Regions from separate parts of the Leuconostoc sp. UCMA20149 genome, predicted to be linked through region 2. Evidence: predicted binding sites of a transcription regulator. Region 2 holds the regulator's gene; the other holds the start of a gene.
The links. Region 2 encodes LexA, which represses DNA repair genes until DNA is damaged. Its sites were predicted from a motif close to CNAACANNTGTTNG; they were not measured.
Positions count from the first base shown of each region.

Region 1: uvrB (excinuclease ABC subunit UvrB) is a predicted target of LexA. The motif match lies at 2,784-2,797, and genes of this name have one in related genera.

Region 1 covers NZ_VJYC01000001.1:265,637-281,361, reverse strand. The annotation lists gene uvrA (excinuclease ABC subunit UvrA) at 1-668, opposite strand, end outside; gene uvrB (excinuclease ABC subunit UvrB) at 704-2,716, opposite strand; gene FF105_RS01590 (LTA synthase family protein) at 2,820-4,952, opposite strand; gene FF105_RS01585 (YkuJ family protein) at 5,002-5,265, opposite strand; gene FF105_RS01580 (lysylphosphatidylglycerol synthase transmembrane domain-containing protein) at 5,270-6,295, opposite strand; gene FF105_RS01575 (glycosyltransferase family 4 protein) at 6,305-7,312, opposite strand; gene FF105_RS01570 (glycosyltransferase family 4 protein) at 7,313-8,539, opposite strand; gene FF105_RS01565 (ABC transporter ATP-binding protein) at 8,713-10,494, opposite strand; gene FF105_RS01560 (ABC transporter ATP-binding protein) at 10,491-12,212, opposite strand; gene gtfA (sucrose phosphorylase) at 12,385-13,857, opposite strand; gene FF105_RS01550 (MFS transporter) at 13,860-15,050, opposite strand; gene FF105_RS01545 (histidine phosphatase family protein) at 15,243-15,725, opposite strand, start outside.
Region 2 covers NZ_VJYC01000003.1:149,285-165,009, forward strand. The annotation lists gene FF105_RS03945 (arginine repressor) at 1-301, shown strand, start outside; gene FF105_RS03950 (PBP1A family penicillin-binding protein) at 305-2,380, shown strand; gene FF105_RS03955 (YlbF family regulator) at 2,405-2,755, shown strand; gene lepB (signal peptidase I) at 2,816-3,436, shown strand; gene FF105_RS03965 (aspartate carbamoyltransferase catalytic subunit) at 3,613-4,512, shown strand; gene FF105_RS03970 (dihydroorotase) at 4,512-5,789, shown strand; gene FF105_RS03975 (carbamoyl phosphate synthase small subunit) at 5,786-6,874, shown strand; gene carB (carbamoyl-phosphate synthase large subunit) at 6,867-10,046, shown strand; gene FF105_RS03985 (dihydroorotate dehydrogenase) at 10,096-11,013, shown strand; gene pyrF (orotidine-5'-phosphate decarboxylase) at 11,032-11,727, shown strand; gene pyrE (orotate phosphoribosyltransferase) at 11,728-12,363, shown strand; gene lexA (transcriptional repressor LexA) at 12,392-13,030, opposite strand; gene FF105_RS04005 (YneF family protein) at 13,289-13,522, shown strand; gene FF105_RS04010 (lysophospholipid acyltransferase family protein) at 13,532-14,170, opposite strand; gene FF105_RS04015 (tRNA1(Val) (adenine(37)-N6)-methyltransferase) at 14,232-14,993, shown strand; gene FF105_RS04020 (GIY-YIG nuclease family protein) at 14,993-15,268, shown strand; gene rpsB (30S ribosomal protein S2) at 15,414-15,725, shown strand, end outside.

The DNA.
Region 1 (15,725 bases), on a different contig from region 2:
GAATCATATAAACGTGATCGAGAATTATCACGTAAAACAATGCGGTCAACCATAACATCAATATCGTGTGCTTCATTTTTATCTAATGTCTTATTGTCTGAGTCTAACTCAATCAAATCACCATCAACACGGGCGCGAATGTAGCCTTGTTTCCGCATCACATCAAATGCTGAAGCATGGGAGCCGCGCTGTTGCTGAATAATTGGTGCAAAAACCTGCAATCGGCTCCCCTCAGGCAACCGCTCGAGTACGTCATTGACCATTTGATCAATTGTATACATAATTTTTGTGCCATCATCCGGATCATCTGGGCGACCAACTCGCGCATATAACAATCTAAAATAATCATTAATTTCTGTAACAGTGCCAACCGTTGATCTTGGATTATTGGAGGTTGTTTTTTGATCGATTGAAATCGCAGGTGATAGCCCATCAATCGAGTCAACGTCTGGTTTATCCATTTGACCTAAAAACTGGCGAGCATAAGAGCTTAGACTTTCCACATAACGACGCTGCCCTTCGGCATATAAAGTATCAAATGCCAACGATGATTTGCCAGATCCCGACAAACCCGTGACAACAGTCAAACGATCTTTTGGTATATCAACATCAATGTTTTTTAGATTGTGTGCACGTGCACCACGAATTTCTATTTGTGTTTTTGCCATTCTTTTTCTCTTTAAATTAATTTAAATGGTGTTGGTTAATGACCAGCACGTGTTTTTAATGTCATGACACTATCACGTAATTGAGCGGCTTCTTCAAAGTCCAGCGCTTTAGCAGCTGCTTTCATTTGTGCCGTCAAATTATCAATAATAGCCTGTTGCTCATCTGCTGGCAAATCATCAAATGCCACTTGCGTCAAATCAACTGCTTTGTCATCCGAAACAGCAGCATGCGTAATCGAAATCAGATCCCTAATTTCCTTTTTAATGGTCTTTGGCGTAATACCATGCGCTTCATTATATGCCATCTGTATCTCACGACGTCGACTAGTTTCTGCCATTGCCTCTGCCATCGACGCGGTGGTTTTATCGGCATACATGATGACATGACCATTTTCGTTACGTGCTGCACGACCAATGGTTTGAATCAATGAGCGTGGATTACGCAAAAAGCCTTCCTTATCCGCATCTAAAATAGCCACTAAGGACACTTCAGGCACGTCAATACCTTCACGTAACAAGTTAATGCCAATCAAAACATCATACTTCCCTAAACGTAAATCACGAATAATTTCCGTTCTCTCTAATGTCTTGATGTCAGCATGTAAGTAGGCAACTTTAATGCCCAAATCTTTCAAGTAATCAGTTAAATCTTCTGCCATTCGCTTAGTAAGCGTCGTAATGAAGACGCGTTCATCACATTTCGATCGCAAATTAATTTCACCCACTAAGTCATCAATTTGACCCATAACTGGGCGTACTTCAACCTCGGGATCGAGCAGACCGGTTGGGCGAATAATCTGCTGTGCAATATGCTCTGGTGTTACACGGTTCATTTCATAATCACCCGGTGTGGCTGACATGTAAATGATTTGATTCACATGTTGCTCAAATTCCGGTAGTGTCAATGGTCGATTATCTAAAGCACTTGGCAATCGAAAACCATAGTTAACCAATGTCTCCTTACGTGCCTTGTCACCATTAAACATGCCTCTCACCTGTGGCATTGTCACATGGCTTTCATCCACTACGATGAGAAAATCATCTGGGAAAAAATCTAGGAGTGTAAATGGTGGCTCTCCAGCTTGTCGACCATCCATCCAACGTGAATAGTTTTCTATACCACCAACAAATCCCATTTCTTCAAGCATTGCTAAATCATATTCCGTGCGCTGTTTAATCCGCTGTGCCTCGATTAATTTGCCTTCTTTTTCAAATTTTGTAACTTGTTCGTTCATTTCTTGGCGAATGCCTTCAAGGGCGACACGCATTTGATCGTCATCTGTCATAAAGTGCTTAGCAGGAAAAATAGCAACATGTTCACGTTCTGACACTGTTTCACCCGTTAAGGAATTAATTTCTCGAATACGATCAACTTCATCCCCAAAAAATTCTACGCGTAACGCCATCTCATCTTGTGAGGCTGGGAAAATCTCGACAACATCACCACGGACTCGGAAAGTACCACGATGAAAATCAATATCATTACGAGTAAATTGAACGTCAATCAGGTCACGCATCAGCTGGTCGCGACCATACTCATAGCCCACCCGTAAACTAATCACATGATCTTTATATTTATGTGGATCACCCAATCCAAAAATTGAACTGACAGAAGCCACTACAATGGTATCACGTCGTTCTAACAGTGCGCTTGTTGCTGAGTTACGCAATTTATCAATCTCATCATTGACAGCGGAATCTTTCTCAATAAAAGTATCAGAACTTGGTACATAAGCTTCCGGCTGATAATAATCATAGTAGGATACGAAATATTCAACAGCATTATTTGGAAAAAATTCTTTTAATTCGCTATAAAGTTGTCCTGCCAATGTTTTATTATGGCTGAGCACTAATGTTGGTCTTTGCGCATCCTTAATAACATTGGAAATAGTAAAAGTCTTACCGGTTCCCGTAGCGCCAAGTAGAATTTGTTCCTTTACATTATTATTTAAGCCACTGACTAGCTGCTCGATGGCTTGCGGCTGATCACCGGTTGGTTTATATTTGGAGACCACTTCAAATTCATGATCTGTTTGGTGTTCAATCATATTATTTTCTCTTTTCGTCACCTTGTCACTATTTTTTGAGACAATCTTGTTTCATTATATCAAAAAACGAACAAATGTTCTAGTTGAACCTTGTTCGCCATTCTTACTTATCTGAACTCTCATTTTTTAACTCAGGGGCATCTGTGACATAATCGCTTAATGTTGATTTTCCCTTATTTTGGGCCAAAATACTTGATGGATTACTCTTTTGCGCCTGTTTCAACGCTGCTAAACCAGCAGACTTCTTGTAATCATAATCTTTTTTGTTTACCGCATGGAAGTCTGACCGTGATGTATCAAATCGCAACAAATCACCAGTAATAACGTCATCTGAATAGCCAAGCACTTTCGTGGCATAATCGGACATCGTTTTAGCAACCTTTTTGAGTTGCTTATCCGAACTCTCTGTCACCTGCTGGCCTGTTTGTGTGTTGAAATATTGATTATTAAACTTGGTATAAGTTGGCGTGATCCAATCACCATCTCGGAAAACAACCTTGCCTTTATAATCACTCGATAACATATCTTGTCCAAACATAGTCATGCCATCATCTGGCACACCCAATAAGTCCAGCAAAGTTGGCATCATATCAATTTCACCACCATAGGTATGATCAATGCCACCTTTCAAACCTGTTGCATGAATCATAAATGGTACCTTTTGGAAATTAGCTAAATCGTAATTTGTCACCTTATCTTTGCCAAGTAATTGTGCAATTGCTGGCTGATGGTTCTCGGAAATACCATAGTGATCACCATAAAGCACAAACACTGAATTATTGTAGAGACCAACTTTCTTAAGGTATGCCATTAACTCACCAAAGGACTGATCCAAATAATGCGCGGTTTGAACATAACCATCAACCGTGTTATCTCCTGTTTTGGTAGCTGGAAAATCAATATTTTGCTTATCTAGATCGTATGGATAATGATTAGTAACTGTGATTAACTTTGCATAAAATGGTTGTGGTAATTGTTCAATATATTGCGCACTGTCCCTTAAGAATATCTTATCCTTCATACCGTAACCAACATTATAATTTGCTTTGTTGGCGTTAGGGTAATAAGATTTTGAAAAGAAATAATCATAGCCAAATGACTTGTAGGTATTGTCTCGGTTCCAAAAACTAGCAACATCCCCATGGAAAGCAGCCGTCGTATAACCACGTTGCCCCAAAATAGCTGGCAGTGACTCAAACGTATTATTAGTACCATATTTAACCATTGCGGAACCAGTTGCCAAACCAAACAATGAATTCTCTTGCATCATTTCGGCATCAGAAGTTTTACCTTGTCCCACTTGATTATAAAAGTTATCAAAACTCAACGTATTTTGGTCATGATAAAACTTATTCAAATTAGGCGTTACTTCTTGATCGTCAACTTTATAATCAATCAAAAATTGTTGGAATGACTCCAAATGAATCATAAAGACATTTTTGCCTTTTTGCGTGCCATAATATTGAATATTGTCTGGTAATTTTTGCGTTGCAACGAACTTTTTAACTTTTGCCAAATCGGTTGGCTTAGCACGCTTTCGACTTTCTGTCTGATTATAAGTTTGAACGGCATTGAACACAGCGTATTCATTCAACCCAAGATATTTAACAATGTAATTATTATCAAACGAACGCGTCAATAATCCTGAACGATTCGTTGACGCAATACCATAGTCAACAAACATTAAGATCACACCGAAAAGTGTTGTCAAAATGGCAAATTTTTTCTGAACACCCTTTCGATCAATTGTTAACTGCTTAAAGATGACCAGCGCAATCAAAATAATGATATCTATAAAAACTAAATAATCCGTCCAATGAATAATTGCAGCGATAGATTTACCAAGATTGTTCCCGGTTGAACTGCCCGACCCTAAAATTCCCATCGATAGAAAGTCAGAAAATTCTCGATAATACAACATGTTTGCAAACAGCCAAGCAGATTGAATTAAATTGAAAATAATCGCCAACCAGTAACTTAATGCGCCACGAAAATAGAGAGCGATACTAATAAAGATAATAGCCGTTGGAATTGGATTTAAAAACAACAAAAATTGCTGCGTTGCGCCTTCCGCACCCAAGTTAAAGTTCATATGATACTCGGCAAACATTTTCAGCCAAACCAACATCACATTCAGAATAAAAAACCAAACGATGGGCGCCGATGTATCCATCGTACGTTTTATTTGTCGCCACCATGTTTTAGGACTAGAAATTAATTTTAATAAACGTTTCATTGTCGTCAACGCACTCCTTGCTAAATTAAGAAAATTGCTTGGTGCTCTCCTAATAAATTAGTTTAAAATCATGTAGCACATCATAAACTTCAATCGCTACGAGGTCAATATCATCAAATTGGAATTGTCGCACCTCTCGATGTTCTCGAACTGTCCATATTTGTGTTAACTGGTCATAAGTGACCTGTAACGCTTCAATGCCAAATGCGTCAAAACGACGAATTTGAACAGCATTATCGGTTGAATCAATCATCGCTCGCAGTCGACTTAAGATTTGCTTCAAATCACTTGTATGACGTCCGTCATTGTCCATGTTCTTACCTCACATTTTTTCGTGCTGGTATTATATATGCAATGATACCAGCAAATATGCCAAAATAATACGTAATTAATCGCCAAATTAAAATGACTAGAATCAATGTTGCTGAATTTTTAACGAATGGTGAAAACAATAACTGAAAACTCAATTCCGCGCCACCAACGCCACCTGGAATAGGAAACAACGAAATCACCATAACAATCATGATGTTCATAGTGACTATCAACCAAGGATTTACCGACGCATAACCAAAGGCACGGATAACAAAATAAGGAATTAAATAAAAAACAATCAACTGCATCATTGTCAGTATTGATGAACCAACTAATGATTGCCAACTACTAATAACTCGTCGTGACTCTTCATGAAAGTTATCAATTTTTTGTTTTGTCGTTGCAATAACACTCTCAAACCGTTGCTTTGACATAATGCGCTTAAATAGTGGAGCTACAAAATCAACTAGACGTAAAGTCAAAGATGGCCAAAACATCACCAAGGCAATGCCCACAATAACAACCGCGTGAATAGCAATCGCAAATGGAATGAATGTCGCAAAGGTTGGCGCAACTTGTGAATAGATAAATGTATCTGCCGCAACATAACCCACTATAAAGAATAGCACGACAACAACTTGATAGACTAAAAATTTCATCAAAATGACAGACATTGCCCGACCAGATTCAACACCAGCTCTTGCTAAACCATACAATTGTGCTGGTTGTCCACCAGTTGCAAAAGGCGTCACGCCTGTACCCAATAAGTTCAATAAAGGCACTCGTAATAAAGCAAAAAAGGAAGTGTTTTTTCGGTCCGTTTTGTTCAATAACACTCTTGTTGCCGCGGCTTCAAAGGCAATTGAAACGATCATCATCAAGAGACCACCCACTAACCAACGCCAATCAAGATGTTTCAATGCTTCTTCAAGTTGCTTTCCTTTGCCACGTAATTCCCGCGTTAAAAAATAGATGACACCCGCGGTTAAAACGGTCACAATAATGATTGATAATCTATCGCGTTTTAACATTGTTAAGACTCACTTCCCCAATAAACTCGTGTAAACAGCTTTTAACTGTTGACCAATTTCCGGTAAATTACGAGCTTTTGCTAATTGATACCCCTCATCTCGCAAATCTGTTAATTCACCATTTAAAATTTGTTGCATTTTATTTTCAAACTCATCAAAATTGCGGGCTTTGTAACTATTTTTGCCATCTTGTAGCCAATTGTGATAAACCGGAATGTCGCGCACCAATACATTTTGCTTTGAAGCTAATGCTTCGAGCACAACAATACCTTCAGTTTCTTCATAGGATGGATATAAAAATAAATCAGCACCTTGAAAGGCACCACGAATCACATCACCAGTAATATAACCCGGAAAAATTAAATTTCGTGGATGATCGCCTTTAATGAGGCGACTAATTTTGCCCGGGACTAATCTCAAATCAGTATAACCAAACCAAATGAATACATATTCAGGGTGTCGCTTTGCTAATTCAACAAAATCCAAAATACCCTTTCGCTCAAAAAATAGTCCAACACTCATGACGACTTTCTGTTCATCCGATAGATCAAAGTAATCTCTGAATTGACGGATTTTTTCGTCATCGTGTGCATATTTTTCAAGAGCTATGCCATTTGATATTGGCATAATGGGTTGACTCAGACGATAGCCGCGCAAAAGTTGCTTAGAATAAGGTGTTGGCGTGATGATCGCATCAGCTTTGGAATACAACGAGACAAGATAACGCTTAAACAGAGGCGCAATCATATTAGAGCCAATAAATGAATTACGAAAATCTTCATAGGTAGAGTGACCATGATAAACCACTTTTTTCCCTGACTTATGCGCTTTATTAACCATGTGATGGCTCTCAACACCATAAGTGTTAATGTGCAAAATATCATAATCTGTTGACTTAGGGTCAGTTGTGACAACCACGTCAGTATGTGACAGCGCCTCTTGTTGCAACTTTAAGGCACGACCAATACCAGACTTTGCAATTAACTTTTGATTTTCAAAGTAAAGTAAAACTTTCAATTAATTTCTCCTAAATGGATTGCGTAAGATACGCTTCATATATCCCACCTCTTCATCATTGGGATACTCATCATCGACATCATCAGCATGGTAGTCGGCCAAAATATCTTGATAAAACGCTAAAACACGTTCCGCAAATTTTGTCGCATCAACATCTTTCATTTTGGCTTGACGTACTTGCTCATCTACCGACGAATTCGGGCGTTCAAGATATTTTTGAACCGCTGCTAACAATTCATCATAATCACTGACTAAGGTTCCAATCGCTTCATTATCAACTAAATTATCCAGATATGGGGAATGAATCGCCACAAAAGGACGATTGGCTGCCATGGCTTCAATAAATGTCAAACCTTGCGTTTCTGTGTCCGATGAACTGACGAATACATCTGCCATTTGGTAATAATCACCAATATCTTCGTGATTAACCATTCCTGTAAAAATAACTTTGTCATCTAATTCAAGCTCCGCAACTTGCTCAAACAAAGATTTTCTAGCCGGTCCATCACCGGCAATGACCAAACGCGCATCCGGCATCACTTGCAGCAACTCCGAAAACATCGAAATCGTCATAGCAACATTTTTTTCAAAAGCCAATCGACCCAAAGACAGAATAATTGGCTGTGTGTCATAAAAATGATAGTTTTGACGTAAATTAATCTGCGTGGCACGGTGTTTTGGTAAGGATACTCCTGTTGGTATGATACGCATTGGCGCTGTAATACCATAACGAATGAGTGTATCTTGCACTAATTTAGAAGGCGCAATGACACCAGCCATACCAATCATATAAGCCTTCATAATGCGACCCACACCATTTGGTCCAATCAGCATACCTTTAGCAAAATAATGCGTGTAATCTTCATACATCGTATGATACGTATGAACAGCCGGAATTTTGAGTTGTCGCGCCACAAATTTACCTAATAAACCGAGTGAAAATTCAGTTTGTGTGTGTACAATATCAAGCTGGACTGACTTAGCTATTTCAACCGCTTGAATTAGGCCACGAAAAGCCAAGCGTCGGTCTTTAAAGCCAAGATAGGGCACACTTGAAAAACGATAAATGTGTGGTTCAAATTTATTTTTGGGCACTTTTGGATCCGTCGAAGTAAATATGTATACCTGATGTCCTTGAGCTTCTAATGCCTCTTTTAAAGTTTTGATTGAGGTCGCAACCCCACTGACTTGTGGGAAATACGTGTCCGTAAACAAACCAATGTTCATTGTCTCCTCCAAAAATTAAACGCACGTTAAACGTGCATACGAAACGCAATAGTAATAGTATAACATTTTAAGCGTTTTCCTTCCAATAACGACCCGCTTTTTAGCAGTGATTATTATCATTTTTTCTTCTAATGAAAAGCCACTAATTTTTCGAAATTAGTGGCTAAAATTATTTATTCAAATACCATTTGATTATGATACAATTCGGCGTAAAAACCACCTTCAGCAACTAGTGCTTCGTGGGAACCTTCTTCAATAACTTGACCATCCTTCAAAACCACAATCTTATCTGCACCCAAAATTGTTTTCAAGCGATGTGCAATCACAAAACTGGTCCGTCCAGCAATGACATTATCCATTGCTGCTTGAATTCTTGCTTCTGTAACTGTATCAACGTTTGAGGTCGCTTCATCCAAAATTAAAAATGATGGATTTGTCAAAATTGTTCTTGCGATTGATAATAACTGTTTTTGACCCGTTGAAAATATCGAGTTTTCGTCGTCTACTTTGGTTTGATAAGCATCAGGCAAGGTCATAATAAAATCGTGAATGTTGGCTTGCTTAGCTGCATCAATCATCGCTTCATCACTAGCTTCAGGATCCCCAAATTTAATATTATCAGCAATTGTGCCACTAAATAACACAGAATCTTGTAACACAATGCCAACATGCTCCCGCAACGATTTGAGATCTAGGTCACGGACATCAACACCATCAAATGTAACAGCACCTCCTGTCACATCATAAAAGCGATTTAATAAATTCATCACTGTTGTCTTACCAGAACCAGTTGGTCCAACTAGTGCGACCATTTCACCTTTTTGAACATCAATTGAGACACCGTGCAAGATTTCTTTATTTTCTTGATAGGCAAAATGAATATCTTTTAATGTCACGTTTGATGATACACCAGTCAGTTTTTGACCATTGACTGGTGAGATTTCTTCTACTTGTTCATCAACATCACTCAAACGGCGGGCACCAGTAACAGCCAATTGAAGCATGTTGTAAATCGACGTAATTTGTGTAATCGGTTGATAATATTGCTGTGAATAATTAACGAAGACTACAATCAAGCCTAAGCCCACCGACTTATCCATACCATCATGCACAACCAACCACGAGCCAAAGAATATCACGATTGCCAAGTTAAGCAAAGATAGTCCTTGCATCAAAGGAAACAACATACCTGAGTATACTTGACCCCTAAAAGTTGCTTGTTTGACAGTTTCATTATGTGGGGCAAATCCAGCAATCGACTCCTTTTGCAGGCCTTGCGTAATAATGATTTTTTCACCGTTAATTTGCTCGTTGATGTAACCATTCATTTTACCAGTGGCATCTTGTTGTTGATCAATATAATGACGTGCACGACTAATGACAAACCACGCAACAATAATTGCAACAGGCGTTGAAGCCATCGTCACTAATGCAAGTTTCACATTTTGATTAAACATCATCAAGATAACACCGACAAACAAGGCAAATTGTGACAATAACTGGAAAATAGCTTGGTTCATCGCGTTGAAAATATTATCCAAGTCAGACGTAAACAATGACAAAATTTCACCGTCTCGATGCGTATCAAAATACTTAATTGTCATCCGTTGTAATTTGGCAAACAAACCAATTCGCATACGCCCAGAAGCTTCCGCACTAATACGACTGGAAATAAAACTTGAAATGAACATAGTAATTGCAGTCACAACGAAGAACAACATCATCAAGCCAAGCGCTTTGTAAAACGGCGTCATACTGGCAGTTTGCTGGGTCTGTGGATTCATATATTGACCAACATAATTAGCCAATTCAGTGATTGCTTGACCCATATAAACTGGCGCTTTCACTTCAAAGTAAATAGAAATAACTGTTACAACCGTCACAAAAGATAAACTAAGCCAATAGCGTTTAAGATATTTTGCGAAATAGACAATCGCGCGTTTAATATCAGTCATGCGTTCGCTCCTTTCGCTTTCTGTGTCTCGTAGATTTCAGTATAAATAGAAGATGTTTGCAATAATTCTTGATGTGACCCAATACCAACAAGTTGCCCTTCATCAAGCACCAAAATCCGATCTGCGTGTAATACGGAGCTAATTTTTTCAGCAATCACAAAAGTTGTGGTACCTTTCAAATCACGGTCAAGCGCTTCTTGCACTAGTTTTTCAGATCGCGCATCCAAGGCGGATGTTGAATCATCTAGAATCAAAATTTTAGGATTTCCGACCACGCCACGCGCAATTGAGAGTCGTTGTTTTTGACCACCGGAGAAATTGGCTGAACGTTCTTCAACCTCGTGTTCAAAGTTATCATCGTAACGGTTAACGAACTCCGCAGCTTGTGCAATTTCAGCAGCTTTTTGTAATTCTGTTTCGCTTGCGCCTTGATTACCTTGTCTTAAATTACCAGCGATTGTACCACTAAATAAGATAGCGCGTTGCAGTACATACGAAACAGCACGACGCAGTGATTTTTCATTCACGTGCTTCAAATTCACACCACCAACGGTCACTTCACCTGCTGATGGATCATACAAACGCGCAATCAATTGTGCTAAAGTCGTTTTCCCAGAACCAGTTGCACCAACGATACCAATCATTTCACCAGACTTAACATCAAACGAAATATTTTCTAAGGCAGGTTTTTGATCACCGGGATAAGTAAAGGCAACATTTTTGAATGAGACATCCCCGCTCAAGTCAAGGTCTTCCGCATTAGTATCGTATGTCAAATCAGGTTCAGTATCGAGCACTTCTTTGATACGCGCTAACGAGACAAATCCACGCGAAGCAAATGTTGACATCATGCCACCAATCATAATGGCAAAGAAAATCTGCATGAGATATGAAATAAATGATGTAATTGCAGCTAAATCACTTGGATGTTGGATAATGCCGCGACCAACAAATAACACGGCAGCACCAATTGCCACATAAGAAATTAACATAAACATGGGAATCATCGTTGAAAATAAATACCCAATCGTCGTGTTAACATGTGTTAATTCATCAGAATTTTCAGTAAAACGCGTTGTTTCATTTTGCTCTTGATTAAACGATTTTACTACTCGAACGCCCTGCAGGTTTTCTTTAGCCAATGTATTCGTTTTGTCAATCAACTTTTGAATACGTGTAAAAAATTTACCCATCTGCTTGAACACAATTTGTGATGATAGCGCAATCAAGATGACCATCAACACCACAATCCACCACAAACGTGGTAACGTCATCAACGCAAGGATGAAAGCCCCAACAAACAAAATAGGAATACGCGTCAATGATTGCAAAAACATCATGACAAGTTGTTGCACTTGGTTGACATCATTAGTCATCCGAACAACCAAGTTTCCTGCTGAGAATTTTTCGATATTACCAAATGAAAACGATTGAATTTTTTTGTATTCGTTTGCTCGAACGTCCGCTGCAATTGATTGTGAGACTTTTGCGGCGAAAATCGTATTGATAACACCAGCAACTAATCCAATCACTGCTAGTACCAATAATTGAATACCATATTGCATCACTTGACTTTGATTATCTGCAATAATTGCCTTCATGATATTCTGCAATAGTCGCGGTTGCCATAGCGACGCACCTGCCATGACAATCACCGCCAATATTGAAAACGTAATATCACGCCAATATGGTTTAGCATGGTCTTTTAAAATTTGCATGTCATTCCCTCTTTCAACACACTGTAATTGACAGCGCACAATTTTTAAAGCTTTTGAACAGTGAGTTTAGTATAAAATAAATTACTTTGTCTGTCAATATAATATTTCCCACTATCAGCAAAAAAACTGCTTCCCTCAGGAAACAGTTCTTAGAAATTGATTCAAATATAGTTTAGTTCTGAGTCAAATTATCACTGCTCATAACAGTTTGACCATTCTCAACGATTTCAAAAGTTTTGTTGGCCGCATCGGCTGTTAATACAGCTTTGTTTTGACCATTTTCATCTTGACGTGTCACCACAATTGTTGTATCAGTTGGCGTGTCAACTGTGATTGAGCCAGCCAAATCAAATGCAGGGCTTTCATTACGCCATGACAATAGCTTCAATAAGTTAGCAACAACTGGTCGCTTAACTTCTGACTTAACTTCTTCACGCGTATAGTAATGACGGTTAATATTACGACCTTCTTTAGTTGACTCCAAAAGCGCGATATCGTTTTCACCTGCCAACAAACCAACGTAATAAATTTGTGGAATTCCAGGCGCAAAGACTTGGAAGACACGACTCAACAAGTATGCTGCATCATCATTTCCCAATGCTGAATAATAAGTTGAGTTAATTTGGTAAATATCAAGGTTGTTGTATGAAGCAGATGAATATGTCTTTTTGACATTCGCGCCAACCTTGTAAAGTTGTTCAGAAGCGTAGTCAATTTCATCATCAGTTAGAATATCACGGGCATCAACGACACCAATACCATCATGCGTGTCCAATGTTGTGAATTGCTTCATTGGTGACATCTTCAACCACTTTGCCAATTGATTTGTCTTACCTGAATACAATGTGTAAAGCGTTGTCATTGGTAATGCAAAGTCATAGGTGAAGTAACCATGATCATTGATCTTTTTAGGGATTGAGTAATGTTCATGAATTTCTGGTAAAATTTCAGCCTTTAATGGTGTCAAAATTTCACGTACTTCATTCAAAGTGTCCCAGATTTCTGGCTCAACGAAGAAGTCATTTGTGTCAACTTTTTTAACTGCATACGCAAAGGCATCCAAACGAATCAAGTTAGCACCATGTTTTACCATGTCTTCAAGGGTTGTCTTAATAAATTCCTTGGCAATGGCTGAATTAACATCAATGTCAATTTGTTCTTCACCAAAAGTATTCCACAAGTTTTCTGTTGTGCCATCATCAAAAGTGATTTCTTGCGTTGGTGCCTTATCTTTACGCTTGTAAATTAAGTCAACATCGGCTTGTGTTGGACGGTTTTCGCCGGCCTTTGCCCAGAACTTTTCCCAACGAATAAAGAAATCTTTATACTTTGAATCGTCATGATTCTTCTTAAAATCTTGATACATCACTGATTCACGAGAAATATGGTTAATCATGAAGTCAAACATCAAATAGTATTCTTCACCCAATGCTTCGACATCTGCCCAATCACCAAATGCGGCATCAACACGAGTATAATCGGCTGGCGCAAAACCGCGATCACCTGTTGAAGGGAAGAAAGGCAACAAATGAACCCCACCAATCGCATCTCCAATATCTTCTTTCAAGACTTGATGAACATCTTTTAAGTTTTTGCCCAACGAATCAGCATAAGTGATCAACATTGCTTTGTTTTGAATTTCCATTATTATTTCTCCTGTTTTCTGCTAGTAATAACTGTAACGATTGCGATAATGAGCAGTACTAATCCCAAATAAGGAATTGTAGCATACGCTGATGCGGCAGCACTGCCACCACCGTGACCAATCAAGCTGGCAAAAGTCGCCACAAACATTGGTTCAACGAAGACCCCAACATTAAATCCAATCAAAATGATTGAAGTAATCAACGATTGACGCGCAACTGGTCCCAATTTTGGTAATTGATTAAAAATGAATGGTGAAATTAATTGTAGTGGGAAACCAATCAGTAGTACCCCTGCAATCAACATGATGAAATTGCCATGTGAAAAGGCCACTAAGAAGTTAGAGACTGCCATCAATACCAAACCAATTTGCAGTGTGAAGCGACCAAAAGTCGCCACAAACCAGCCATAAGTTACGCCACCAACTGTTGCAGCAATTAGCATCGCTGATAAGATTGGGGATGTATTATACCCTTCACCTTTTAATTCAGTTGCCATAAAAGGGAAGCTCAATTGGATGGCCATGTAATCAATCACTAAAAATGCAGCAAATAGTGTAAAGACAAGCACTAAGGGACTAATTCGCGTTATTTTTTCAACTGTTGTCTTTTCAGATTTTGACGATTGTAACGGCGTCATCTCTGAGGTATCAGGCACGCGTTTGATGAATAAGAATAAGATTGGAAAGGCAATCAAATAGACCAAAAATGTTGCGCGCCATCCAAACGCCAGTAACAAGCCGGCTAGCAAAGTCAAAACGGCTTGCCCCACTTGTTCAGCAGCTGCGCGATATCCTAGCATCGCCGCACGTGTTTTACCATTGTACATCACTGCAATCATAGAAACTGCCAATGAATTAAAAATACCTAACCCAGCACCCAGTATTGTCCGTGATGCTAATATGATCACGTACGAGTCAGTGAACATTGGCACAATACCAGCTAACCCTACTAATGTCACACCTAAAATGATAGTGTTCTTGTCACCTAGCTTTGCAGCTATAAAGCTGCTCAATAGGACAAAAACTGTCACCGTAATGGATGGTGTTGTTGCCAAAACCTGCGCCTCTGTCGATGAAATGTGCAATGCCTCAGTCATTTGTGGCAATGCCCCGTTAATAGCATACGCACTTGTCAAGACAAATGAAATGCCCAAAAACGCAATCTTAGTGAGCAGGCTATCTTGTTTAACCATGTTATCTCCTTCAATTATGATAATCACTTACCATAATATTGTAACCGGTTCCACTCTAAAATGTCAATCGTTTATCAAATTTTTGTGAAGAAAATAACAATGATGTTTTCAGAAACAATCGTGAAAACATCATGGCTAAAAGGTTTATTTTATTTGCTAGTAGAAGTAAAGAATTTTTAAATACATCTATTTTTAGATGAAATTAGTTTCCAAATCATTAAAATGAGTCACTCTCAAACCACTGTCATCCAAATCAAACACGGCAACAGCACCATTACGAGGACGCTGGGCGTCATTAAGATGAGCATAGTGTTGCGCCAAATTACCGATCAGTTGTCCATGAGTCACAATTAGAATATTATCGTTGGGTTGATGCTTGGCTTTCAAGTGGTCCAATGCCCCCGACATACGTTGCCAAAAATCAGCGGCAGTTTCGCCAATATGTTGCGGATCTACTTCATGAATTTTGTTCATGATAGCCGTCATATCATGTATTGACTCAGCAATCGCATCAGGCGTTTTTTCGCTAACATCGAATGCATCAGCGACAGCACCCCACATAATATCGTTGCTACCACCTTCAAAGCTCCCGAAAAAATATTCACGCCATTCAGGCATAAACTTCAACTGTGGCGTGGGATTATTGTTTTCAGCCAAGACAAACTCAGCCGTGTG
Region 2 (15,725 bases):
CGTTGGTCAATTGCGCTATCAGCAATTGCAGGAGACCACAGTTGAAAAAACCGAAAAGGGTTCAACTACAGCAGTTGATGAAGCAATCAAAGAATACGCGTATTTTGCCAAGAGCGTTGCGTTTATGACGATTGTTAAGACAACCGATGGTAGTGGCAATGCCGTTGCCGGTATTATTGACGACGCGAATCTGCCTGAAGTGGTCGCGACACTAGCGGGATTTAATACAATCTATGTGACGAGTACGACTGCCCAGTCCGCTGAACAATTGGCCAATCATTGGGCGGCGTTGATAGGGTGATGCATGACTTGGTTAAAATCTACAATTAAAAAAATTTGGGATAAACTTGGTCCAATCTGGCGCCGTTGGCAATTTGGGCGACTCTTGATTGTGTTATTCATGACTCTGTTCCTTGCAACCAGTGTGTATTTGGTTGTTTTGACCAAAACCGCAAACGTTGAAAACTTAGAAGCTACCCTTTCAGCAACCACTGAGATATATGATGATGAGGGTAAAAAAGCCGGTGAATTGTACTCACAAAAGGGAACTTATGTAAAGTACGATCAAATTTCACAAAACATGCGTGATGCGGTTTTATCAATTGAGGATCGTAATTTTTATCACGAACATGGTTTTTCGGTTAAAGGGATTGCTCGTGCAGCACTGATGTATGTGCGAAATAAGGTAACTGGTTCTAATGCAATTTCCGGTGGTGGCTCAACACTAACCCAGCAATTGGTTAAAAATGCTTATTTAACGCAAGAACAGACTTTTACCCGTAAAGCCAAAGAAATATTTTTGTCAATGCAAGTTGAACAAGATTATTCTAAAAATAAAATTTTCACCATGTATTTAAATAATGCATGGTTTGGTAACGGCGTTTGGGGTGTCGAAGATGCGGCTCAGAAATATTTTGGTGTTCATGCTAGTCAATTGACGACAGCACAGGCAGCAACATTAGCAGGCATGTTGACAAGCCCGGCCCAATTCAACCCGATTGATCATCCAAAAGCATCAGATGCGCGGCGAAATGTTGTACTTGCGACAATGGTGGCAAATAAAAAGCTGACCAAAGCTCAGGCAAGTGTGGCCCAGTCCACAACGACAGTTCTGCATGATACGTATAATGCCTCGGGTGAGTATAAATATCCATGGTTTTTTGATTCAGTTATCAGCGAAGCTATCAAAACATACGGTTTGACCGAAAGCGATGTGATGAATCGCGGCTACAAAATTTATACGACGCTCAATCAAGAAGATCAAACTAATTTACAAAACGACTTTGACAACGATGCTATGTTCAATTATGTGAACAATGCCCAAGCTGCTTCAATTGTTCTAAATGCAAAAAATGGTGGCGTCAGGGCCATCGTCGGTGGTCGTGAAGAGACGCACACTTTCCGTGGCTACAATCGTGCTAACCAAGCGCTTCTATCACCTGGCTCTACGATTAAGCCAATTGTTGTATATGCTCCTGCTTTGCAACGTGGCTATTCCATTGATTCTGAACTGCCAAACAAAGTCATGTCATTTGGTGTCAACGGCAATTTTACGCCAAACAATGCTGGCAATGTCGAAACAGCTGATGTACCAATGTATTCAGCACTTGAGCATTCTTACAATATTCCCGCAGTTTATTTATTAAACAAGATGGGCGTGTCGGTAGGATATAATAGTGCTATCAAATTTGGTTTGCCATTGACTTCCAGTGATAAAACATTGTCGTTAGCCTTAGGTGGTTTGTCAAGTGGTGTTTCACCGCAGCAAATGGCTCAGGCTTATACTGCATTTGCTAATGACGGTGTTATGAGTCAGGCACACTATATTACAAAGATCGTTGATGCCACAGGTAAAGTTATTGTCAATACACCCAAGACAAAACAAACAAGGGTCATTAGTAGCACAGTTGCTGATAATATGACTAGAATGATGTTGGGCACGTATACGAACGGTACAGGTGTTGGGTCGGCACCAAGTGGCTATACGATTGCTGGTAAAACAGGGACAACCGAAAATTCACTCGATCAAAATAATGCTAACTCGTCAAAAGATTCTTGGGCAATGGCTTACACCAAAGACATTGTTGAAGCGACTTGGATGGGACTTGAAGGTAAAAATGCACAATCAAATTCTTTGCCACTTGGCCTAACCTCAACGATGGGGCCATTAGTTAAAACGTCCCTTGAACAGATATTGCCAAATACGAGTCAATCAACATTTACAGTAACTAATCCTAATACAAGTACGAACAGCAGTAATAGTTCTTCATCTAGTGATATCTGGGGTACTATTCAAAAAGATTTCAATACTGGCGTGAAGAAAGCTGTTGATGGTGCTGGCAAACTATGGGATACTGTAACAGGACTTTTTGGACAGTAAATACAAAATAAAAAGGATAGAAAAATGACTGTAAATATTTATGATAATGCCAATGAGATGGCTAAAGTACTAACTGAAACACAACAATACATTGCTTGGCAAAATGCTTTCAGTGATGTACAAGAAGATGCAACATCTAAAGAATTGTTTGGTGAATTTCAACAGATTCAACATGCGGTTCAACAAATGATGCAAACACAGCAACAACCTGATCCAGAAAAAGAAAAGGAATGGGATGCAGTGGCAGCTAAGGTTCAAAATGATGATAAAATCAAGGCGCTAATGAACGCTGAACAGGCGCTCAACACACTTTTGACTGAAATCAACGATATTGTGACAAAGCCAGTTGCTGAGGCATATGCTAAGCTAAATTAAGCAAAATATTTTCACCGGCAGTCATCTGCTGGTGTGTTTTGTATAGGGGACAATAACAAAATGATGAAGTTTATTAAAGAGTGGGTTTTTCCAATAGGATTTGCTGTTTTATTTGTGGTATTGATTCGAACATTTTTGTTTACTGGCGTTAGCGTGAGTGGACCATCGATGCAACCTAATTTGCAGAATAAGGAATTTGTTTTTTTGAATAAAATTGCATCCTACAAGCGTGGGGATGTGATTGTGTTTGATGCCCGTCAAGAAGACCCAAGAATTGCAGATGGCGAGAAAGATTATGTTAAGCGAATTATTGGCATACCTGGCGACACAGTAGCATATCGAAATGGTAATCTATACGTCAATGGCAAACAGGTAAACCAAGACTTCATCAGTGCCAGTGAACGAAAGGAAGGAACAGAAATGTCCTTTGGTACTACTTGGTCTCTCAAAACGTTATCAAGTGGCAATACTTGGCAAGCTAAAGATCGTAATCATACAACTGTGCCCAAGGGAGAGTATTTCGTAATGGGAGATCACCGTTCGGTATCTAATGATGGTCGTTATTTTGGCTTCGTAGATAAGAAGCATATCACTGGTAAGGTGATTGTACCCTTCTGGAACAGCAATAAAGTAGCCAAATCAAATGTAAATCAAGGGGATAAAAATTTCTTTGCAAAGTAGTTTGCACTCCGAGTAGAAAAATGTTAATATATTAACAACAAATGAAACCTTTAACCAGGTCCAGAGAGGCCTGCAAGGATGATAGATACGATTGGTGAAGTGTAGGCTTTTACCCAAATTTTCTAGAACCAAGCAGGTGACTAACTTGCTTGGTTTTTTGTATAAAGAGGGGAAATATGCGTAACTTTTTGAATATAAATACACTAAGCGAACAAAATGTGTTTCAATTAGTTAAACGAGCGATTACATTGAAGTCTGGGGATACACCCAAGCGGTTGCCAATAACGGCTGTGAATTTATTTTTTGAAAATTCAACACGAACGTATAGTAGTTTTCAAATGGCTGAGAATCGGCTTAATTGGCAAAAAATCATCATTAATCCTCAGACAAGTTCAATGACTAAAGGTGAAAGTCTCATTGATACATTGAAAACGCTAAAAGCTATTGGTGTTGATGTAGCAGTCATTAGACATTCTCAGAATGCTTGGTATAAAAATCTATTGACCGCCACTGGACATGATTTGCCACAGCTCGTTAATGCTGGTGACGGTAGCGGGCAGCATCCTTCCCAAAGTTTGTTGGATTTAGTCACAATTTATGAAGAATTTGGTCGATTTAAAGGATTGAATATTCGAATTGTTGGTGACTTGGCCCACTCAAGAGTTGCACGCTCAAATGCTGAAATTTTGAATAATTTGGGCGCAACGCTGACCTTTAGTGGACCAGATAGTTGGCGACCTGACGATTTTACAACATTTGGGTCTTATACAGACATTGATAATGATTGGTCAAATCAAGATGTCGTCATGTTCTTGCGTGTACAGCATGAAAGAATTACGCAAACAGAAAATCAATCATTTTCTAGTAGACAATATCACGAGCAGTTTGGGTTGACACAAGATAGATATGAACGACTAAAAAACACGGCGATTATCATGCATCCAGCACCAGTTAATCGTGATGTAGAAATTGCTGATGAACTGGTTGAAGCACCACAATCTAGAATATTTGAACAAATGACAAATGGTGTGTTCGCCAGAATGGCTATTTTAGAATATGTAACGGAGAACGATTAATGACAGTTATCAAAAATGCTAAGGTTTTGCTAAATGATGAATTGGTACAACGTGATGTCCAGTATAAAGATGGTAAAATTGTTGCTATTTCAAAAGTGATCGATGATACCAACGATCGGTATTTTGACGCGAAACAAGCGTTTTTAACCGCAGGATTAATCGATGTTCATGTCCATTTTCGGGAACCAGGGTTTGAGTATAAGGAAACCATTGCCACTGGTTCTAAGGCTGCTGCGCGTGGTGGCTTTACGACAGTCATTGCGATGCCTAATCTTAATCCAGTGCCAGATAATCCGAAACTATTGGCGGATCAAATTCAACGAAATACCGACAACGGTTTGATTCATATTGCGCAGTATGGCGCTATTTCTGCTAATTTGACGGCAACTAAAATTTCTGATATTAAAGGGATGGCTGAGGCGGGTGCAGCCGCGTTTACTAATGATGGTAAAGGTGTTCAGACGGCTGATACCATGTTACAAGCGATGCAAGCAGCAGCATCGGTCAATAAACCGTTAGCAGCTCATCTTGAAGATGATAGTTTATTACACGGTGGCGTTATGAATGCTGGTGCAACGGCACAAAAATTAGAACTGCCAGGCATTACAGGATTGGCTGAAAGTACACAATTAGCGCGTGATTTGGTTCTGGCAAAAGCAACGGGTGTACATTATCATGTTGCCCATATCTCGACGAAAGAATCAGTGGCCTTGGTTCGTATGGCAAAATCAGCAGGAGTTAACGTGACAGCTGAAGTATCGCCACATCATCTGTTGTTAGCAGATGATGATATTAAAAGTGACAATGCTTTGTTTAAAATGAATCCGCCACTGCGTGCCCAAGCAGATAGAGAGGCGTTAATCTCTGGATTACTGGATGGCACCATTGATATGGTCGCCACTGATCATGCACCGCATGGGAGCGAGGAAAAATCAAAATCATTCCGTGAATCCCCATTTGGGATTACCGGAATCGAAACAAGTTTTCAATTGCTTTATACGCATCTTGTTAAAAGTGGTGTGATGACTTTAGCCACACTAATGAAACGCATGGTAGCTTCACCAGCAGAAACTTTTCAACTGAAAGCGCCAACTAATATTGCAGTTGGCGAAGTAGCGGATTTGGCTTTATTTGATTTAGAGCATGAAAGTGACATTACCGTTGATGATTTTCAATCATTGGGTAAAAATTCACCTTTCGTTGGTTGGCGAGTATTTGGTAAAACGTTGGCAACTTGGGTTGATGGTGAAATAGTTTACGAGGATCAAACAAAATGAAAAAAAGATATTTAGTTTTAGAGAACGGATCAATTTATGAAGGTGAAGCGTTTGGCGCAGATACTGACGTGATGGCTGAGTTAGTTTTTAACACAGGTATGTCTGGTTATCAGGAATCAATTACTGACTTATCATATCGTGGTGAAATAATTGTTTTCACTTATCCTTTGATTGGCAACTATGGTGTTAATCGTGATGATTTTGAAAGTTTACGTCCAGCCGCCTCAGCAATTGTTGTGCATGAAATTGCTCGGCGACCAAGTAATTGGCGTCAAATGATGAGCTTACCTGAATGGGCAGAAAAAAGTGGTATGCCAGGTATTAGTGGTGTTGATACCCGAGCTTTAACTAAAGAATTACGCGATTTTGGTGTCATGAAGGCTGCTTTAGTAGATGAAGTCACTGAAGAAACATTAAGTACTTTGAAAAATTTTCAATCATCAAATACCATGGTGGCTGATGCCACAACTAAAACACAATATCAAAATCCAACTGATGGCGTATCAATTGCATTGATTGATTTTGGTTTAAAAAATTCAATTTTACGTTCTTTAGCGAAGCGTGGTGCGAATGTGATGGTTTTTCCAGCTGATGTGGCCGCTGAAACAGTTTTAGCAGCTAATCCGGATGGCATTTTGTTGTCAAATGGGCCTGGAGACCCGCGGGATGCTGCCTATGCTATTCCAACGATTCAAGCGCTAGAAGAGAAGGTACCGTTGATGGGAATTTGCTTAGGTCATCAGCTATTTGCCCTTGCCAACGGTGCAGAAACGTATAAATTAAAATTTGGTCATCGGGGATTTAACCATGCTGTTCGTCATTTATCAAAAGAACGTCTGGACTTCACTTCGCAAAATCATGGCTACGCTGTTGACCGTGATAGCCTCGCTAATACAGATTTAGTGGTGACGCATGAAGAAATCAACGACCACACGATTGAAGGTTTGCGTTTGAAAAAGCATCACGCTTTCTCGGTTCAGTTCCATCCTGATGCTGCACCTGGTCCACATGACGCAGAATACTTGTTTGACGATTTTCTAACAATGATTGCAGATGCAAAAAAGGAGACAACTCAAAATGCCTAAACGTAACGACATCAAAAAAGTGTTGGTCATTGGTTCAGGTCCCATTGTGATTGGGCAAGCAGCTGAATTTGACTATTCGGGTACACAAGCTGCTTTGAGTTTGAAAGAGGAAGGTTATGATGTTATTCTGGTTAATTCTAATCCAGCAACAATCATGACTGACTCAGAAATTGCTGATAAAGTGTATATCGAACCATTGTCACTCGATTTTATCGAACGTATTTTGCGCAAAGAACGACCAGACGCAATTTTACCAACATTAGGCGGTCAAACAGGCTTAAATATGGCTAAGGACTTGTCTGAAGCGGGCATTTTAGATGATTTAAATATTGAACTATTAGGCACTAAACTTTCGGCTATTGAAGAAGCTGAAGATCGTGAAGAATTTAAAGATTTAATGGAACGACTTCATGAACCAATTCCAGAATCAACAATTGCTACGACGGTTGACGAAGCTATCGCATTTGCTGATGAACATGGTTATCCTGTTATTGTGCGTCCTGCTTATACTTTAGGCGGAACTGGTGGCGGAATTGCAGAAAACCATTCAGAGTTACTAGCGATTGCGGCCAATGGCTTGGAGTTGTCTCCAGTGACACAAGTTTTGATTGAGCGCTCAATTGCTGGTTACAAGGAAATTGAATTTGAAGTGATGCGCGATGCACATGACAATGCGTTGGTAGTGGCTTCAATGGAAAATTTTGATCCGGTCGGTATTCATACGGGCGATTCAATTGTGACAGCGCCAGTTCAAACGTTATCAGACCGTGAAGTTCAAATGATGCGTGACGCAGCTTTGAAAATTATTCGTGCTCTAAAAATTGAGGGCGGCGTTAATATTCAGATGGCGTTAGATCCGAAGTCTTACAAATATTACATCATTGAGGTTAACCCACGTGTTTCAAGATCATCTGCTTTGGCTTCAAAAGCAACCGGTTATCCTATTGCTAAGATGGCTGCCAAAATTGCAGTTGGTTTAACACTAGATGAAATTATCAATCCTGTTACTGGTACAACCAAAGCAGAATTTGAACCAGCATTAGATTATGTCGTTGTGAAAATTCCGCGTTGGCCGTTTGATAAATTTAGTTCAGCTGATCGTCGACTTGGCACTCAAATGAAGGCGACAGGAGAAGTTATGGCTATTGGTCGTAACATGGAAGAAGCTTTGTTAAAGGCTGTTCGTTCTTTGGAAATTGGTGCTGTTGGACTTGATGATGTGACATTTGATAATTTGTCAGATGAAGCGTTGATGCAAGCACTCATGCCAGCGCGAGATGATCGTTTATTTATGATTGCCGAACTATTACGTCGCGGTATTTCGCTTGAAGCCATTCATGATAAAACGCTGATTGATGAGTTTTTCTTAGATAAAGTATTGCATATTATTGAAATTGAGCAAGAATTAGCAGAGCACGTCAATGATGTTGATTACTTGCAGTATGCTAAAAAGAATGGCTTTGCTGATGCTACAATTGCAAAAATTTGGCACCAGTCAATGTCAGAAGTACGTCAACTTCGCCACTCAAAACACTTGTTACCTGTGTATAAAATGGTTGACACTGTAGCGGCTGAATTCGAATCAAAAACACCGTATTACTATGCTACCTATGAAAAAGAAAATGAATCGGTTGTTTCTGATAAAAAAAGCGTGATTGTTTTAGGATCAGGTCCAATTCGAATTGGTCAAGGTGTGGAATTTGATTACGCAACTGTGCATGCAGTGAAAGCAATTCAGCGCGCAGGATATGAAGCAATAATCATGAATTCTAATCCTGAAACGGTTTCAACGGATTTTTCTGTGTCTGATAAATTGTATTTTGAACCTTTAACATTAGAAGATGTTTTGAATGTGATAGATTTAGAACAGCCTATTGGTGTCGTTGTGCAATTTGGTGGTCAAACAGCTATTAATTTGGCGCAACCGCTCACTGATAATGGTGTTCAGATTTTGGGAACAACGGTTGAAGATTTAAATCGTGCTGAAGATCGTGAAGCATTTGATCAAGTGATTAAACAACTCGCATTACCACAACCAGTGGGTAAAACAGCTACAACTGTTGCTGATGCTTTGAGTGCAGCTCAAGAAATTGGTTATCCAGTTCTCATCCGACCATCTTATGTTTTGGGTGGTCGAGCTATGGAAATTGTGTCATCTGACGAAGAACTAAAAGACTATATGCAGCGCGCAGTCAAAGTTTCTAATGATCATCCAGTATTGATTGACTCATACCTCGTTGGTCAGGAAGCCGAAGTGGATGTCCTATCAGATGGTGAAACTGCTGTAATTCCTGGTATTATGGAGCATATTGAACGTGCCGGTGTACATTCTGGTGATTCAATGTCAGTATATCCGCCACAATATTTGTCACAAAAAGTGCAACATGAAATGGTTAACGCGGCCATTAACTTAGCTAAATCATTGAACACAGTTGGCTTAATGAATGTGCAATTTGTCATTCATGAAAATACAGCCTATGTAATTGAAGTGAACCCCCGTGCCTCGCGTACAGTGCCATTTATTTCAAAAGTGACCCATCTGCCATTGGCACAATTAGCTACTCGTGTGATGCTAGGTGAAAAATTGGCTGATATGGGATTTGAAACAGGTCTTGTTCCAGCCGATGACATGGTTCATGTCAAAGCGCCAATCTTTTCATTTACTAAATTGCCAGATGTCGATTCACTACTTGGACCTGAAATGAAGTCAACTGGGGAAGTCATGGGGTCGGATACAACTTTGCCAAAAGCATTGTATAAAGCCTTTGTTGCTTCAAATATTAAGGTACCGCAATATGGTAACGTGCTTTTCACAGTCGCAGATGCTGACAAGGAAGAGGCGCTGACCTTAGCGCAACGATTTAATGATCTCGGATTTGCAATCTTTGCTACCGCCGGTACAGGTAGTTACCTTGCAGCTAATGCGTTACCAGTCGAAATCTTAGATAAAATTTCAGAATCTGATAACAATTCAGTTGTTGCATTGCGTGAACAAAAATTGCAAATTGTCATCAATACTACCCAGGCTGATGAACGTGCAGAGAGCGATGGCCGGTTGATTCGAAATGCAGCCATCGAAAATGCCGTGCCATTGTTTACGGCACTGGACACAGTTAAAGCGTTTTTGGAAGTTCTAGAGTCACGTAGCTTTACAGTTAAAGAGATGCAATAATAATAAAGGACTAATAAAAGCAGCCTGAGAGCTGCTATTAGGAGACAAAATGAATAATCAGTTAGCAGTCAACTTGCCTGGCTTAAGTCTTAAAAATCCCATTATGCCATCATCTGGTTCAGTGTATTATGGACTTGATGATGTCTACGAAGTCGAGCGTTTGGGCGCTTTAGTTACTAAAACAACCACTTTGGATGAACGAACAGGCAATCCTCAACCTTGGATTGTAAACACGTCAGCTGGTATTTTGAATTCAGTCGGCTTGGCAAATCCTGGTGTTAATAAAGTCATTAAAGAATTTTTACCAAAAATAGCGAAAAAATACAGCAATTTACCGGTGATGACTTCAATTGCCGGCGAAACAGTGCAAGATTATGTTAGATTAACAGAATATTTTGATGCCATTGATACTGTTTCAGCGATTGAAGTTAACTTATCTTGTCCAAACGTCGATCGTGGTGGTATGGAATTTGGTGTTAGTGCCGAGTCTGCTTCTGAAGTAATTACTGCCATGCGCCAAGCTACTAAGAAACCCATTTATGCCAAAATGTCGCCTAATGTTACTGATATTAAACCAATCGTCAAAGCAGTTGAACTGGCTGGTGCGGATGGATTGGTCTTAATCAACACATTAGTCGGGATGAATCTAGATTTGGCTAAGCGTGCGCCGAGTTTGGTAAGAGGAATTGGCGGTCTATCAGGTACAGCTATCCATCCGATTGCTGTACGATTTGTTTATGAAGCAGCTCAGACTGTTGATATTCCAATTATTGGCGTAGGTGGCGTTACGCAGGTTGACGATGCTTTAGAACTTATGATGGCAGGCGCGTCAGCCGTGCAAGTCGGGTCTGCAATTGCGACAAATCCAACAGTTATGACAGACATCATTGCAGCATTACCAAAAGCGCTTGATAAATATGGATTTACGGACGTGACAGAAGTAACGCGAACGTTCAAAAAAAGTTGACTACTAAGGGGAAAAAACATGATAAATCGACCAGTTTTTATTGCACTGGACTTTCCAGATGGTAACACGGCACTAAATTTTTTAGAACCTTTTAAAAAAATAGACAAAAAGCCGGCAATCAAGGTTGGTATGGAATTATTTTATGCAGAAGGACTGGATTTTGTCAGAGATTTACGCCAAAAAGGATTTGATATCTTTTTAGATTTAAAACTTTATGACATTCCCAACACTGTGGGCCATGCAGTTGCCAATATTGCAAAATTAGATGTTCAGTATTTAACGTTACATGCGGCCGGCGGGACTAAGATGATGACTGCTGCAGTTGCTAATAAAGGTCAAAACTTAAAAATACTAGCAGTGACGCAATTAACATCTTTTTCTGAAGCTGATGTTCAAGAAATTTCCCAATCGACAGTAACGTTGGTAGAAAATGTGTTGCACTTAGCAAAAATGGCTGACAACGCAGGTGTGGATGGCACGATTAGTTCGCCTTTAGAAGCTGGTATGATACAAGCTAACACGCAATCAGATTTCTTAACCATTACGCCTGGTATCCGTTTAGCTGGGGATAACGCAAACGATCAAAAACGTGTCACAACACCAGCCAAAGCAAAACAATTAGGTGCAACGGGACTGGTTGTTGGCCGTTCGATTACTAAAGCTAGTGATCCAGTTGCCGCATACCAACAAGTATTGAATGAATGGAGTCGTTAAATGACAGATTATGCAAATGAAGTTGCTAATGATTTACTAGAAATTGGTGCGGTTAAATTTTCACCGGAGGCACCATTCACATGGGCGTCAGGTATTAAAAGTCCGATTTATACTGATAATCGCATGACGATTGGTTTTCCAAAGGTTCGAAAAAACATTTATAGTGGTTTAACAGAATTAATCAAAACTGAATACCCTGATGTTGAAATTATTGGCGGTGTTGCTACAGCAGGGATTCCGCACGCAGCCTGGGTGGCGGAACAATTAGAAAAACCAATGATTTATGTCCGGTCAAAACCAAAAGATCATGGAGCGGGTCGCCAGACAGAGGGTGCAAACGTAGCGAATCACAAAGTAGTGCTAATTGATGATTTGATTTCAACGGGTGGTTCAGTCCTGGCTGCAGCAAAAGCAGTTGAAAAAGAGGGTGGTAATGTTTTGGGCATTGTGTCAATTTTTTCATACGAACTGTTAGCTGGCGTAAAAAATTTTGAGAGTGCTAATTTAACTTTTAAATCATTGACAACCTATTCACAGCTGATGACATTGGCTATTAGTCGAGGAGACTTGGCTGAAGATCAGATTGAAACATTAAATGAATGGAAAAAGCAACCTGAAAAATGGCAAGTAAACTAAAAAAAATCGACAATATTGTCGATTTTTTTTAATAGATTGCGTCTCGATAAAGACCAATAACTTTACCGAGAATGGTAACTTGCTTTAAAATAATTGGCGCCATTGCATCATTTTCAGGTTGCAATCGATAATGATCTGCTTCACGGAAAAAGCGTTTTACAGTTGCCTCATCATTGTCATTCATTGCGACAACGACGTCACCATTATCAGCATTTTCTTGACGACGAACAATGACTTTGTCACCATCCAAAATACCAATATTGATCATTGATTCGCCATGAACATTAAGCATGAACAAATCACCATCAAATTGCATTAGATTGTCAGGAATGGGGAAAAATTCTGTTGCCTCTTCTTCAACGGCCAAAATTGGTGTTCCTGCTGTCACAACACCGAGAACAGGAATCTTACCAGGCGTAATTGAAACACCTAGCATTTCTAACCCAGCGTCTGTGATTTCAATGGCGCGTGCTCTTGGTTTTGAAGCATCTTTTAAGAGATATCCTTTTTTAACCAAACGCTCAATATGGCCATGAATGGTAGATGACGAAGATAATCCAACGGCCTCACCAATTTCCCTGACTGTGGGAGGAAAACCGTTAGTTGATTGGGCCTCATGTATAAATCTTAAGACTTGTATTTGTTTGCTTTCTTGAATAATTGCCATGATGGGGTTCCTACTTAATAATTAGTAACTCAATTATACCCAAAAAACACGAACAAATCAAACACGTGTTCGTGATTTTATAAAATGCCAAATAAGTATCCAAGAATATTTATAAATTCTTTAGAAACCACGTGATTTCTGTTCGTTTTCTGTGTATAAAGGACTGGAATTTTGAACTTATTAACTTCACTTTTTTGATGGCATGCACTAACCGGCTGTGATATAATTGTTATCAGACATTCGATGAGGAGAAATAAGATGAGTACAGGACTTGTAATCTTGATTGCGGTTTTGGCCTTGGCGATTGGTTTGGCTGGTGGTTTCTTCTTGGCACGTAGTTCAATGAAAAACTATTTGGCTAAGAATCCACCAATTTCTGAAGAAATGATGAAGTCAATGATGATGTCAATGGGTCAAAAGCCATCACAAAAAAAGTTGAATCAAATGATGGCTCAAATGAAACAACAAAGTGCAAATGCGCAAAAAAAATAAGCTTAGCGCTTATTTTTTTTGTATTCTTTTAGGATCAATGTAGTGCCAATCAGGATTAATTTCATCATCTAATTTATCGAATGCTGATTGCATGATGTCTGTATATTTGGCGATGTTTTCAGCATTCAATTTATCGGCGCGATCAATGTAGATTGGCTCTCCAAAATTAATTGTGGTATTATGGCGTTTAAAGAGGTGGCTAAACTTCACTGGGCCTTGGTATACCGCCGGTACAATTGGTTTTCCGGCCATACGCGCAATTAGCAATGATCCGGACTTCAAATCATCGCTGTGGCGCGAACCAGACGGGAACATGATCAATGATCTTTGACCACTTTTCAACTCACGAACTGGATATTTGATGACACTAGGACCAACGTTTTCACGATCAACAGGGAAAGCACCTGCTGATTTAATAAGCCATGCCAGTGGTTTAAATTTAAAAAGTTCAATCTTGGCCATAAAAATAAAATGTTTAGGATAGGCAGCCACAGCGTACCATACAGGGTCCCACCAAGTGCGATGTGGGCCAACTAAGACATAATTATCATCTTTAGGTAGTTTGTCACGGTTCATATATGTAATGCGACCGTTGATTGTCCAAATAATAGCCACGGCAACACCGCGCAGAAACTCGTAAAATTTCATATTTATTCACCTCATAAACGAAATCAAATTCAATTTTACCGAGAAAAGGGAAGAAACGCAAATGACAGAGCTAAGTTTAGCATCCGGTGAACGGATTGATGGCTTACCATCTCAAAATATTAAAATTATTCAAAATCCAGATATGTTTTCCTATTCACTTGACGCTATTTTATTAGCACATTTTGCAGATGTTAAAGGTAAAGGACGGGGACATGCTGTTGATTTGGGTGCCGGCACTGGGGCGGTGGGGTTATTTTATGCGCCAAAAGTGAGTGGCCGCGTCACATTAGTCGAAATCCAGCCTGAATTGGCAGCCATGGCACAGCGCAGTATTGATTTGAATGGAATGTCTGATCGTGTTAGTGTACTGCAAAAGGATATGAAAAATATTTTTGAGGACATCAAACCGGGATCGGTCGAGACCGTGTTGAGTAACCCACCTTATTTTCCTTTAAATGACACCACTAAAACTAATCATGATCATCACTATGAATTAGCGCGCCACGAATTAACAATCAACTTACCAAATTTAGCTCAAATTGCTAATAAACTGTTGAAAAATAACGGTAAATTCTATATGGTCCATCGACCAGACCGTTTGGCAGATATTTTTGCAGCTTTTGCTAACCGCAAACTTATGATTAAGCGGATTCAATTCGTCTATGGTAAGGCAGATCGTGAGGCAAATATTGTTTTGGTCGAAGCGATTAAATCAGGACGTCCGGGTGGCGTACGAATTTTACCAGCTTTAATTGCTTATGATGACAAAAATGATTACACACCCGAAATGAATAACATTTTGTATGGCAAGGCTTGGTCATAATGAAAGCATATTTTTTTTACGTTTTATATACTGCTGACGGCTATTTTTATGGTGGTTTTACAGATGATGTCTTGCGTCGTTTAGCGACACACGAATCAGGAAAGGGAGCTAAATTTACACGTGTTAAATCGCGTCATCCACTTCAATTGATTTATCAGGAATCATTTGAAACTAAAAGTGATGCATTAAAGGCAGAGGCAGCTTTTAAAAAGCTGACGCGATCCCAAAAAGAAATGTTTCTACTAGCACACAAAGTAGATAAGGTGTGGCAATAAAGTCCTTGCTAAACATATAAAAATACCGTATAATTTATCTTGTTGTGGAAAACAACAAATACACACGACAAACGAGAACACGTAGGTGCAGTGATGTCAGCGTGAACCACGAATTTGTCGGCGGAAAAACCTAGGAGGCCATATCATGGCAGTTATTTCAATGAAAGAACTCCTCGAAGCAGGAGTACACTTCGGTCACCAAACACGTCGTTGGGACCCAAAGATGGACGAATACATCTTTACAGAACGTAATGGTATTCACATCATCGATTTGCAAAAGACAGTTAAGTTGGTTGATGAAGCCTATAACTTCATCCGTAACGCTTCAACTGACGGCGCAAATGTTTTGTTTGTTGGTACAAAGAAGCAAGCTTCTGATGCTATTGCTGAAGAAGCAACACGTGCCGGTCAATATTACATCAACCACCGTTGGTTGGGTGGTACTTTGACTAACTGG